DNA from 4 places in the Kitasatospora sp. NPDC093102 genome. Region 1 is predicted to be linked to each of the others. Evidence: riboswitches for the same ligand, from Rfam matches in the RefSeq annotation. Region 1 holds a riboswitch; each other region holds the start of a gene.
What was found. A riboswitch is a leader RNA that binds a small molecule or an ion and turns the genes downstream of it on or off. The one in region 1 is predicted to bind cyclic di-AMP.
Positions count from the first base shown of each region.

Region 2: another riboswitch for cyclic di-AMP. It lies ahead of AB0O11_RS24145 (transglycosylase family protein); the one in region 1 lies ahead of AB0O11_RS04780 (NlpC/P60 family protein).
Region 3: another riboswitch for cyclic di-AMP. It lies ahead of AB0O11_RS16285 (M23 family metallopeptidase); the one in region 1 lies ahead of AB0O11_RS04780 (NlpC/P60 family protein).
Region 4: another riboswitch for cyclic di-AMP. It lies ahead of AB0O11_RS30495 (LysM peptidoglycan-binding domain-containing M23 family metallopeptidase); the one in region 1 lies ahead of AB0O11_RS04780 (NlpC/P60 family protein).

Region 1 is NZ_JBFBFA010000002.1:314,784-317,982, forward strand. It holds gene AB0O11_RS04775 (NlpC/P60 family protein) at 1-750, shown strand, start outside; cyclic di-AMP (ydaO/yuaA leader) riboswitch at 1,088-1,241, shown strand; gene AB0O11_RS04780 (NlpC/P60 family protein) at 1,252-2,376, shown strand; gene AB0O11_RS04785 (NlpC/P60 family protein) at 2,605-3,199, shown strand, end outside.
Region 2 is NZ_JBFBFA010000020.1:115,427-118,625, reverse strand. It holds gene eno (phosphopyruvate hydratase) at 1-455, opposite strand, end outside; gene AB0O11_RS24145 (transglycosylase family protein) at 790-1,710, opposite strand; cyclic di-AMP (ydaO/yuaA leader) riboswitch at 1,716-1,884, opposite strand; gene AB0O11_RS24140 (cytochrome P450) at 2,104-3,199, opposite strand, start outside.
Region 3 is NZ_JBFBFA010000010.1:25,114-28,312, forward strand. It holds gene AB0O11_RS16275 (GNAT family protein) at 1-7, opposite strand, end outside; gene AB0O11_RS16280 (hypothetical protein) at 50-925, shown strand; gene AB0O11_RS16285 (M23 family metallopeptidase) at 989-1,837, opposite strand; cyclic di-AMP (ydaO/yuaA leader) riboswitch at 1,851-2,009, opposite strand; gene AB0O11_RS16290 (YiaA/YiaB family inner membrane protein) at 2,205-2,495, shown strand; gene AB0O11_RS16295 (alpha/beta hydrolase) at 2,637-3,199, shown strand, end outside.
Region 4 is NZ_JBFBFA010000036.1:40,723-43,921, reverse strand. It holds gene purB (adenylosuccinate lyase) at 1-63, shown strand, start outside; gene AB0O11_RS30500 (MFS transporter) at 88-1,629, opposite strand; cyclic di-AMP (ydaO/yuaA leader) riboswitch at 1,984-2,121, shown strand; gene AB0O11_RS30495 (LysM peptidoglycan-binding domain-containing M23 family metallopeptidase) at 2,124-3,125, shown strand.

The sequences.
Region 1 (3,199 bases):
GGTCTCGCCGAGGTGGCGGGCGAGCAGTACCGCATGGGCGGCATCGACCCGTCCGTCCAGCTGATGCTCTCCTCCGACCCGTCCGGCTACCTGGAGAAGGCCTCCACCGTCCAGCAGGCCAGCACCAGCCAGGCCGAGGCGCTCAAGGGACTGCTGGACCAGCAGCGCCGGCTGGACCAGGAGAAGGCCGAGGCGGCCGCCGTGCTCGCCTCGCTGGACACCACCACCAAGGACCTGAACCAGGCCAAGGCGGACGTCAACACCAAGCTGAAGGCCGCCCAGGACCTGCTGAACTCGCTGAGCGCCGCCGACCGCGCCGCGCTGCGGGCCCAGCAGGCACAGGACGACCGCGCCTCGCGCGGCAGCGACCGGGTCGACCTCAGCAGTCTGCCGCCGGCCAGCGGCTACGCGGCCGTGGCGATGGCCAAGGCGATGAGCAAGCAGGGCTCGCCGTACGTGTGGGGCGCCACCGGGTCGACCACCTTCGACTGCTCGGGCCTGATGGTCTGGGCGTACGGGCAGGCCGGCGTCTCGCTGCCGCGCACCTCGCAGGAGCAGGGCCACTACGGCACCCGGGTGCCCTCGCTGGACCAGGCCCAGCCGGGCGACCTGGTGATCTACGGCAACGACATGCACCACGTCGGGATGTACATCGGCAACGGCATGGTGGTCCACGCGCCGCACACCGGTGACGTGGTGAAGGTGATGAAGGCCGACGCGATGTCGATCAACACCATCCGCCGGGTCTGACGGTCCGACACGCCCGAGGGGCTCCTCCGGGGCCTGTGAAAAGCGCCACCTCCGTGCGGGGGTGGCGTTCGGGTTTCCGGCTCCTTCGCGACCACATGCTGAGAACCGATCAGCCTTGCGTACGCCATTGGTTACCATCGGTCATTTTCACAAAGGAACTTGGGTAATCTTCCGTCTTTTTTCTGACAAGGATTTGAACGGATCACGGTTCAGTTACTAGGGTCGTGCCCCGAACCACCGCACTGTCGATCGCCCTGCCAGGGTGGCGGCGGTGGTTACCGCCGAGTTCGCGAGGCAGCGGGGCAGGTCGAAGCGACTGCCCGACAGGGGAGCCCAGTGGTCGGGGGCGCTGTGGAGCGGAGCCGGGGAACCACGTTCCTCCGGGGTGAATCGGCGCCAGGTCGGCCGATGGAACGGCCGTGAGGCGCCGTAGGGCATGCTTCCGGCCCGAACCCGTCAGCTCACCCGGTAGGCGGACGTAGGAAGAAGGAGTCCGCCTTCGTGGCGTCCCATCGTCGTCCCAAGCCCGCCGGTCGCGCCCGCGTCTCGATCCTCACCGGGGTCGCTGCCGCAGCCGTCGCCCTCTCCGCGCAGTCCGGTGCCCACGCCGACCCGCAGCCGACCAAGGAACAGGTCAAGGAGCAGGTCGACCAGCTCAACGAGCAGGCCGAGGTCGCGACCGAGAACTACAACGCCGCCCAGGCCAAGCAGCAGGAGCTGGAGAAGCAGGTCTCCGGCCTGCAGGACCAGGTGGCCCGTCAGCAGGCCCAGGTCACCGAGCTCCAGGGCGGCCTGGCCGAGATCGCCGGCGAGCAGTACCGCAACGGGGGCATATCCCCGACCGTCCAGCTGATGTTCTCCTCCAGCCCGGACAACTTCCTCAGCCAGGCCGGCACGCTGAACCAGGCCGGCAGCACCCAGAAGGGTCAGCTGAAGGAGCTCCAGGAGCAGCAGCGCAAGCTCGACCAGGACCGCAACGAGGCCCAGGGCAAGCTCGCCGAGCTGGAGTCGACCACCCAGCAGCTGAAGGCCTCCAAGGAGGAGGTCCAGGGCAAGCTGAAGGCGGCCCAGGACCTGCTCAACACGCTGACCGAGCAGGAGCGCCGGGCGCTCCAGCAGGCCGAGGAGAAGGCCGCCGCCGAGGCCCAGCTGAAGGCGGAGTCCGCGAAGCTCGACGCCGCGAAGGCCGCCGCCGACCGCGCCTCGCGCGACAACAGCCGCGGCGACCTCGCGGCCGGCACGACCACCGCTCCGGTGAAGGTGGCCGCCGGCAGCTCGCGCGGTGCCGCCGCGCTCTCGGCCGCCGCGTCCAAGGTCGGCAGCCCGTACGTCTGGGGCGCCACCGGCCCGGGCTCCTTCGACTGCTCCGGCCTGATGGTCTGGGCGTTCAACCAGGCCGGCGTGTCGTTGCCGCGCACCTCGCAGGCGCAGGCCTCGGCCGGCACCCGGATCGGTTCGGACATCTCCCAGGCCCAGCCCGGCGACCTGCTGATCTTCTACAGCGACGCCCACCACGTCGGCATCTACGCGGGCAACGGCCAGGTGCTGCACGCGCCCAAGCCGGGTGCGTCGGTGCGCTACGAGGCGGTCACCAACATGCCGCTGGCCTCCATCGTGCGGGTCTGATCCCGGCACGGACGCTTCCAGGCCCGGTCTTCCCCAGGGAAGGCCGGGCCTGCGGCTTTTCCGGCGGGGTCGACCTGATGTCCGATTAGGGGTCAAATATTCGAGTTGGGAGGGGTTTGGACTCGCTTGCCCGAACTCGCTAACGTCTGCCACCGGACTCCCGCTCGACGGCCGCCCGTCGTGGTGCGGCGGCGGGGGCCGCACCGCAGGATTGGAGCCGCTGCCGCCATGCCCGTGCACCGCCGTTCCCAACTGCTCACCCGGGCGCTGGTGCTGACCGCGGCCGCCGCCACCGCGCTGGGCGTGGCCGCCGGAGGCAGCGCCCAGGCCGCCCCCGGCAGCCCGGACCCGTCCGACCGCCAGGACGTCACGGCACAGGTGGAGCAGCTGTACGACGAGGCCGAGCAGGCGTCCGAGAAGGCCAACGCGGCGCAGGAGGCCCAGCGGCGGCTCCAGGGCGAGACCACGATCCTCCAGGGTGAGATCGCCGTCGCCCAGGACCAGCTCAACGAGCTGCGCGGCGACCTGGCGACGGTGGCCGGGGCCGAGTACCGCGGCGGCGGGATGACCCAGACCGCCCAGCTGATCCTCTCGCCCGACCCGGAGGGCTACCTGGCCCGCGCCCGCACCCTGGGCCAGGCCGCCGTGCGCCAGCAGGAGACCCTGCACGAGCTGGTCACCCGGCAGCGCCGGCTCGACCAGCGCCGCACCGAGGCGGCCGGCAAGCTCGCCGAGCTCGACCAGACCCGCCGCTCGCTCGCCGACAGCAAGCAGCAGATCCAGCAGCGGCTGGCCAAGGCGCAGAAGCTGTTGAACGGTCTGG
Region 2 (3,199 bases), on a different contig from region 1:
CCGTTGAGGATGTTCATCATCGGGACCGGCAGGACGTGCGCGTTCGGGCCGCCCAGGTAGCGGAACAGCGGCAGGTCGCTGGCCTCGGAGGCGGCGTGCGCGACGGCCAGCGAGACGCCCAGGATGGCGTTGGCGCCGAGCGAGGACTTGTCCGGGGTGGCGTCCAGGTCCAGCATGGCCTGGTCGATCAGGCGCTGCTCGGTGGCGTCGTAGCCGACCAGCTCCGGGCCGATCTGCTCGATGACGGCCAGGACGGCCTTCTCGACACCCTTGCCGAAGTAGCGGTTCTTGTCGCCGTCACGCAGCTCCAGCGCCTCGAAGGCACCGGTGGAGGCACCCGACGGGACGGCGGCACGGCCCGTGCTGCCGTCGTCGAGGCCGACCTCGACCTCGACCGTGGGGTTGCCGCGCGAGTCGAGGATCTCACGGGCTACGACGACATCGATGGACGGCACGAGGCATCTCCTTGCGGAAGCAGGGTCCGGTCTGACGGTGGTGCTGTCAGCAGGACGATTGCGGAGTCGTTACGACCAGAGCCTAACCGCCCGGGCTCCCGGGGCCACGCCGACCTCGGTCCCGTCTCAGCGTGTGGCCCCACTACCCACCGGTAGTTCACCTGCTTGCCCCAGCTTGTCCCACCGGAGCGGGCGAATGCGGACGAAGGGGACCGGCAGGACCGGCCCCCTTCGGACGTCGGGACGGAACGGCGTCGGCGCCGGGTGCGACGGCTCCGCGCCGGACGTGACGGACCGGCGTCGGGCACGACGGCCCGGCGCCGGCCGCGACGGCTCAGCCGAGGTGCAGCACCTGGCCGGGCAGGATCAGGTTCGGGTCGCCGCCGACGGTGGCGTGGTTCTGCTCGTACAGCGCGTTCCAGCCGCCGGACACGCCCTGGGCGGCGGCGATGGTCGACAGGGTGTCACCCGCGCGGACCGTGTAGTCGTGGCCGGCGGCCTGCGGGGCCGACTGCGCGGCGTGCGGGGCGTACTGCGGCTGGGCGGCGGCCTGGCCGGCGTACTGCTGGTAGACGCCCTGGTGGCTGGTCCAGTACCAGGCGCCGTTGTTCTGGTACCAGTACACCTTGGCGTCGGCGTCCCAGCCGGCCTTGCCGGAGAAGCCCGGGGTCTGCGGCTGCGCCTGCTGCTGCGGGACGGCCTGCTGGACCGGCTGCGCGGCGGGCTTCTGCGCCGGCTTCTGGACGGCCGGCTTCTGCGCGACCGGCTTCTGCGCGACCGGCTTCTCGGCCGGCTTGGCGGCGGGCTTCGGGGTCTGCTGCTTGGGGGCGGACTGCGCCTTGGCGTCCGAGGAGGTGTCGACCACGGCCGGGGCGCCGCCCTTGGTCAGACCGGCCTTCTGGGAGCAGACCGGCCAGGCGCCCGGCCCCTGCGAGGCCAGCACCTTCTCGGCAACCGAGATCTGCTGGGCCTTGCTGGCCTGGTTGGCCTGCGGCGCATAGGCGGTGCCGCCGTACGCCTTCCAGGTGCTGGAGGTGAACTGGAGGCCGCCGTAGAAGCCGTTGCCGGTGTTGATGCTCCAGTTGCCGCCGCTCTCGCACTGGGCGACGGAGTCCCAGGTGGAGGCCGGGGCGGCGGAGGCGCCGGTGGCGGTGAGGAGCGGCATCGCGAGTCCGACGCCGGCCACACCGGCGACGGCGATGGCCTTCTCGGCCTGGGTGCGACGACGGTGACGGCCAGTTCCAACGAACAGCATGAAGAGGTCCCTCTCCGTACGCCTGCGAGGTGAGCTGTCGGGTTCGGACCGGGAGGTGGCCCGGCCGCCGTACGCGGAAACGATTCCGCTCGGGCGGCTTCACCCCAAGCCGTGGGGAGACGGCAACAAACCTGGTTCCCCCGCCCCTGCCCAGGGTTCTGGTCGGTTTCCCGTGGCGCGGCGGGCAGGATTCGGCGTTCCGCGCACGAGGTCCGCAGCTGCGAACTCCAGGGAGAGTAGACAGATCATCAGACCAATCACAAGCTCATATCGTCAATATCACACGAAAATTACGGCCCGTGTCCGATCGCCTACCAGCGGCGGCGTTATGTCCGGATTGATGGGTGTTCACACCCTCGGCGGCAGCCGATCGGCGACGTCCGTCGCGTGACCTCAGCGCGCCGAGGGCGCGGAAGGAGCGTGCGGAGGCGTGTGCGGGGAGCGGCTCTCCGGACTGAATTCCACCGGGAGTTCGCGCAGCCCACGCATGATCAGACCGCCGCGCCAGCGGAGATTCTCCGGGCTTTCCGCGAGCCGCAGATCGGGCAGCCGGGAAAGCAGCGTGGCCAGCGCGGCGCGCCCTTCCAGCCGGGCCAGCGGGGCACCGATGCAGTAGTGGATGCCGTGCCCGAACCCCAGGTGGGGGTTGTCGGCCCGGGCCAGGTCGAGGGTGCTCTCGTCCGCGAACCGGGCCGGGTCGCGGTCCGCCGCCGCCAGCACCACCAGCACCGGGTCGCCGACCGGGATGTCCACCCCGCCGATGGTCAGCGGCCGGGTCGCGAACCGCCAGGTCGCCAGCTCCACCGGCCCGTCGTAGCGCAGGAGTTCCTCGATCCCGCTCTCCAGCAGCGCGGTCTCCCCGCGCGCCACCGACTCCTGCAGCAACCGGCGCTGCTCCGGATTGCGCAGCAGCGCGTAGGTGCCGTTGCCGATCAGGTTGATGGTGGTTTCGAAGCCCGCGAAGATCAACACGAAGCACATGGCGGCGGCCTCGTTCTCCGTCAGGTGCTCGCCGTGGTCGCTGGCACGGATCAGGCCGGAGATCAGGTCGTCACCGAGGTCGGCCCGCTTGCGGTGGATGAGGTCCACCAGGTAGGCGCGGATGCGCTTGACCGCCCGGCCCACGCCGCCGCGTTGCCCGCCGTGGTGGCGGATCATCATGCCCGCCCAGTCACGCAGATCGTCCTGGTCCTCGGCCGGCACCCCGAGCATGTCGCAGATCGCGTAGATGGGGAGCGGGAAGGCGAACTCGTGGATCAGGTCCGCCGAACCGCGCTGCGCGAAGCCGTCGATCAGCCGGTCGGTGAGTTGCTGCACCCGCGGCTCGAACTCGGCCACCCGGCGCGGGGTGAACGCCTTCGACACCAGCCGGCGCAGCCGGGTGTGGTCCGGCGGGTCGATGTTCAGCAGGTGGGTCATCAGGTCCGCCTGCCGCTCCCCCGGGATGCCCACCCGGCCGGTGCGGTGCGCCTGCCCGCTGTGGTGCGCC
Region 3 (3,199 bases), on a different contig from region 1:
GGACCATGGCTGCCGACCCTATCCCCGCCCGGCGGCTACCGTTCGGACTATGAACGACGAAGACCTGCGGCTCGCCCCGCGCACCAAGGCCGCCGACCTGCTCGCCTGGGCGGCCGAGCAGGGCCGCGCGCCGGTGGCCGAGGGGCCGCTGCGCGCGGTGCTGGCGCTGCTGGAGCTGGGCGAGGGCAGGATGCACGACGGCTGGCCCGAACTGACCTCCGACGCGGTGGAGCACCTGCTCTATGAGCGGCTCCACCTGTACGTCCAACCGGCGCCCGAGGAGGACCCGCTCGCCTACGGCGACGCCGTCCGGCTGCTGATCGACCACCAGCGGGCGGCCCGGCGGCTCAACGCCAAGCGCCAGGAGCGGCTGCACGCGGAGGCCGAGTGGCAGGGCGAGGTCGCGGCCGGGCTGCTGCGCCGCGCCGACCTGGTGACCTGGCCCCGGCTGTACGCGCTGCTGCTGCACGCGCACGGGGTGGACGTCACGGACGGGGCGGCGGTGCGGGACTGGCTGGCCGGCTTCGGGGAGCTGGCGCAGGAGGAGCGGCTGGCCGCGTACGAGGCGCTGGTGCCGGCCGGCTGGCTGGACGAGCCGGACGAGCAGGGCTGGGGCCCGGGCCGGGTGCTGTCGGTCGGCATGGCCACGGACGGCGCGCGGCGGCTGCTGGAGCAGGGCCTGATGCGGCGCAGCTACCGCAACCTGGCCGAGCTGACCGCGCAGGGCCGGCCGATGCCGGACGAACTGGCGGGGGACTTCGGGCAGTTCGAGGAGGCGGCGGTCGACGCGGCGCTCGACCTGTTCGGCGGGTGGACGGTGCCGGGGCTGCCGCGGCTGCTGGTGACGGAGTTCCCGGAGCTGGCGCCGGAGCCGGGCCAGGAGGAGATCGAGGCGTACCTGGCGCAGCTGCCCGTCGAGGAGTGAGACGTCGCGCGAAGCCCCCGGCCCGGTGCCGGTGCTCCGGGCCGGGGGCTTCGCGCGGGTGCGTCAGGGGTTGAGGCCGCGCTGCTGGAGCCAGGGCTCCGGGTCGACCGGGGCGCCGCCGCCGGGACGGACCTCCATGTGCAGGTGCGGGCCGGTGACGTTGCCGGTCGCGCCGACCTTGCCGATCTGCTGGCCGGAGGCGACCTTGCCGGAGCCCTTGGTGATCGAGGAGAGGTGGCAGTACCAGATCTCGGTGCCGTCGGGCAGGGTCTCGACGATCCGGTAGCCGTACGAGCCGGCCCAGCCGGCCGAGGTGATGGTGCCCTGGCCGAGCGCGTAGACCGGGGTGCCGGTGTCGGCGGCGAAGTCCAGGCCGGTGTGCAGGTTGGCCCAGTAGCGGGCGCTCTGGCCGTAGTGGGCGGAGAGCCGGTAGTCGTTCACCGGGAGGGTGAGGGCGGCGGCCTTGACCCGCTCGGCCTCCTCGGCGGCGCGCTTGGCCTCGGCCTCCTTGGCGGCGGCCTTGGCCTCCGCCTCCTGCGCGGCCTGGAGCCGGGCGGTCTCCTCGGCGGCGGTGCGCTGGCTGTCGGCCTGGTGCTGGATGCGGGCGGCGAGCGCGAGGCCGGGGTCGGCGGAGAGGGCGACCGGGGTCTCGTCCGGGGCCTCGACGGCGGGGGCGGCGGCCGGGGTCGCCGAGGCGAACCCGGTGGCGCCCAGGGTGGCGGCGACGGCGGTGACGCCGAGCAGCGGGGAGGCTCCGCGGGTCTGACGCGGCATCCGGTGGCGGTTGGTCTCGGCCTCCGGGCCGAAGACCTCCGGGCCGAAGGCCTCGGGGCCGTCCGTGCCGGGGTGGTCGAGGAGCTGGGTACCGGCTGCGAAGCCGGCCGGGTGTGCCGGGGTGTGCGTCGACGCCACGGGAGGCGCGCTCCTTTCCTTCCTTCGCGCCTACCGGGTTAGCTGACGGGTTCGGAGCAGGAAGGTCTCCTACGGCCGGGCCGGAGCCCCGCCGATTCACCCCAAGGAACGTGGTTCCCCGGCTCCCTGACCTGCCCGGAGGCCGGCCGGCGGGATTAGGCGACGGCGCACGGTGCCGTCTGGGTACGGCGTTGACAACCGCGCTGCGTTATCAAACGTTAATCCTAGGACGCTCTGATTCCAAGCCATCCGTTTGGAGCAGCTCGGGGGAAGGTGATCGGACGTCAACGAACGGCCCCTCGTACACGGCCCCATCTGAGTATTCCTACTCATGTGCGGCCCGGCGCGGCCGCCGCATCCTGACGCCATGAGCGCACCGATGCAGGCCCGCACCACGGCCGCGTACTTCGTCCAAGCCGTCCTCTCCTTCTCCCTGTCGGGCATCGCCCTCGCCGCCGGAATCGCCTACCTGCCGGTCGGCGGGTGGACCCGGGCCTTCCTCGGGATCGGCCTCCTCTACACCGTCACCTCCGCGTTCACGCTGGCGAAGGTGATCCGGGACCGGCAGGAGTCCAGCGAGATGATCACCCGGGTCGACCAGGCCCGACTGGAGAAGCTGCTCAGCGAGCACGACCCGTTCAAGGTCGAGGGGGTCTGACCGACCCCTCCCCCTCCTCCCGGCCCGCCGCCCCACCCCGCCGCCCGTCGGTCGCTTGACGGCTAAGGCTATTAGCCTTAGCTTTATGGCTATCGGCAGCACAGCCGACGCCCCGCACCGACGGCCCGAAGGGGACCACCCATGAACGGCACCATCACCCCGAGCACCCAGTACCTGACCGTTCCCGGCGGCCGGATCGCCTTCGACGACACCCGGCAGGGCAACGGCACCCCCGTCGTCCTGCTCCCGGGCATGCTCGACAGCCGGGCCGCGTACCGGCACCTGCGCCCGCTGCTCGTCGCCGCCGGCCACCGGGTCGTCACCATGGACCTGCGGGGCTTCGGCGAGTCCTCCATCACCTGGGACGACTACAGCCCGGCCGCCATCGCCGGCGACGTGCTCGCCCTGCTCGACCACCTCGGCATCGAGCGCGCCGTCCTCGCCGGGAACTCGTACACCGGCGCGACCGTCGTCAAGGCCGCCGGGGACGCGCCCGAGCGGGTCGCCGGGATCGTCCTCCTCGACGCCTTCGTCGAGAACCCGCCGCAGGGCGCCCTGATGCGCGGCGTCATGGGCCTGATGGGCGCCGCCCTCGTCCACTGGCCGGCCTCCTGGGGCTTCTACCTGCGCCGGATGGCCTTCCCGGGCGCCAAGCCCGCCGACTTCGACGCGTACGTGGACGGACTGGTCGCCGCGCTGCGCAC
Region 4 (3,199 bases), on a different contig from region 1:
GTGGAGGCCGTCGCGGCCGCCTACCCGGAGGCCGCCAAGTACGCGCCGGGCGACATCCTCTGACGGGCACTACCCTCTGAGGCCGGGTCAGTTCTGAGCCGAGGGCCCCGCCGCCGGACCGGTGGCGGGGCCCTCGCGCGTCGTGGGGACGTGGCCCGGGTCGAACGGCGGGGTGGTGGTGCCGCACGGCCAGTCGCAGTTCGGCTCGGCCACCGCCTGCTCCTCGGGGGCGAGCACGTTGCCCCGTACGGTCGCGAAGGCGATCAGCCCGCCGGCGACCAGCAGGCCCGCGCAGATCAGCATCGCGGTGTGAAAGGCGGAGTCGACCGAGGCGGGCACCCGGTAGGCGTCACCGCTCAGCCCGGCCAGCGCCGGCAGGGCGGCCACCGCGAGCAGGCCGGCCGCGCGGGCGGCGGCGTTGTTGACCCCGCTGGCGATGCCCGCGTGCCGGACCTCGACGGCGGCCAGCACGGTCGCCGTCAGCGGCGCGACCAGCAGGGTCATTCCGCAGCCCATCATCGTGACGGCGGGCAGCACGTCCGCCCAGTACGAGGAGTCCGGGCCGATGCGCAGCATCAGCAGCACCCCGGCGGCGCACAGCACGGGACCGACGGTGAGCGGGATGCGCGGGCCGATCCGCTTGCCGAGGCGCCCGGCGCGCGCGGACAGCGCCAGCATCAGCACGGTGATCGGCACCAGCGCGAAGCCCGAGACCAGCGGTGAGAACCCGGACACGATCTGGAGCTGCACCACCAGCAGGAAGAAGACGCCGCTGAACGCCGCGTACACGCACAGGGTGACCAGGTTCACCGCGGTGAACAGCCGGGAGGAGAACAGGCCGAGCGGCAGCATCGGCTCGGGGGCGCGGCGCTCGACGGCCACGAAGGCGACGCCGGCCACCAGTCCGATCGCCCCGCTGACCCAGACGGTGGGGGACAGGCCCTCGCCGGCCGCGGTCAGCGCGTAGGTGACCGCGCCGAGGGCGAAGGCGGCGAGCACGGCACCGAGCACGTCGAAGCGGCCGGAGGCGTCCTTGTCCCGGCTCTCCGGTACCGAGCGGGTGGTGACCGCGATCACGGCGACGGCGAGCGGCAGGTTCAGCAGGAAGATCCAGCGCCAGCCGGGACCGTCCACCAGCCAGCCGCCGAGGAAGGGGCCGACCGCGGCCGACACCCCGCCGAAGCCGGACCAGAGGCCGACCGCCGTCGAGCGGTCGTCAGGATGGAAGACGGCCTGGAGCATGGCGAGTGAGCCGGGGGTGAGCAGGGCCCCGCCGATGCCCTGGACGGCGCGGGCGGCGATCAGCACCCGGATGTCCGGTGCGAGGGCGCAGGCCGCGGAGGCGGCGGCGAACCAGACCACGCCCACCAGGAAGACCTTGCGCCGCCCGTACCGGTCGCCGAGCGCGCCGCCGAGCAGGATCAGGCCCGCCAGGGTGAGCAGATAGGCGTTCAGCGTCCATTGCAGGGACGCCAGGGAGGCGCCGAGGTCGGCGCCGATCCGGGGCAGGGCGACGTTCACCACGGTGCCGTCGAGCATCGCCATGCTGGAGCCGAGCACCGTCGCCAGTAGTACCCAGCGCCCCTGCGCGGTGCCCAGGCGCAGGGTGCCGGCCTCGGAGGTGGCCACGGGCGAATCCTGCGCTGCCGGGGCGCACGTGACAAGGGTCACCGCTGGGTGTGTTGACCGAGGGCGGTGGGTGAACGGGCGGGCGCGCTGCGTCGCGGATCTCGGCGCAGGGTCGTGGATCAGTGGCGGGGGGTGAATGGGTTGTGTACGTACCGTGGGGTCCGGCCTGCGGAGGGTCACTGCGCCCGGGGGGATCGTTGCCGTTTCAAGAGATCGACATTGCTTCACCCGAACGGATGGGTTTTAGTTCAGCGACCGCCCGGCCAGTCCGGACGGATCCACCGGGTGGAACGCCGAGTCCTGCCGCTGCCCGGTGGTTCGAGACGAACTCTGTACGGCAGGAGTGGGGGACCCACAGGTAAGTCGCCGGACCGGAGTTCGCGCCTCAGGGCGCGGGTGTCCAGGACCGGCTCGGGGTGAAGCCGCGCATGCGGCCGGGCAACTCCAGCCCGAACCCGACAGCTCACCTCGCAGGCGTCGGAGAGGAAAATCCCATGCCTGCTCAGGCTCGTCGTATCGCCCTGCCCCGCGCTGCCCGCATCGGCATCGCCACCGCCGTCACCGGTGTCTCCTTCGCCCTCCCGCTCGTGACCGCGGTGAGCGCCCAGGCCCACATCGTTCCGGCCGCCCCGGTCGCGCAGGCCGCTGCCTCCACCGACGCCAAGCCTGCCGCGCAGGCCGCTGCTCCGGCCGCCCAGGCGGCGCAGGAGAGCTACCGCGTCGTCGGCGGCGACACCCTGTCCAAGATCGCCGACGCCAAGAACGTCGAGGGCGGCTGGCGCGCGCTGTACGAGCAGAACCGCTCGGTCGTCGGCGCCAACCCGAACCTGATCTTCCCGGGCCAGCAGCTCGCGCTGCCGGGCCACGCCGCCGCGCCGGCCGCCGACGCTGCTCCGGTGAAGCCCGCCGCCCCGGTGAAGCCCGCCGCCCCGGCCAAGCCGGCCGCTCCGGCGACCCAGGCCGCCACGCCGCAGGCCCAGGTCCAGGTGAAGACCGAGGCCGCCAAGCCGTCCGCGCAGCTCCAGACCCAGGTGCAGGTCGCCGCTCCGGCCCAGGTCGTGACCGCCACTCCGGTGGCCGCCGCCACCTCCGGCTTCGTCGCCCCGCTGGCCAACCCGAAGCTCGGCACCGCCTACGGCGTGGCCGGTTCGATGTGGGCCTCCGGCCACCACACCGGCCAGGACTTCATCGCCTCCACCGGTACCCCGCTGCGCGCCGTCGCCAACGGTGTCGTGGTCAAGGCCGGCAACGGCGGCGCCTACGGCAACCAGGTCGAGATCAAGCTCGCCGACGGCCACTACGCCGAGTACGCGCACCTCTCCTCGATCGGTGTGAAGATCGGTCAGGCCGTCACCGTCGGCCAGCAGATCGGCCTCTCCGGCGCCACGGGCAACGTGACCGGCCCGCACCTGCACTTCGAGATCCGCAACGGCTCGGAGTACGGCTCGGACATCAACCCGGTCGCCTTCCTGCGCGCGCACGGCGTCGCGCTCTGAGCCCGAGGCACTCCGACCTCGCGGGGCCCTGAGCCCCGAAGGTTTCAGGAACCACCGCTGCTGCGGGGCGAATC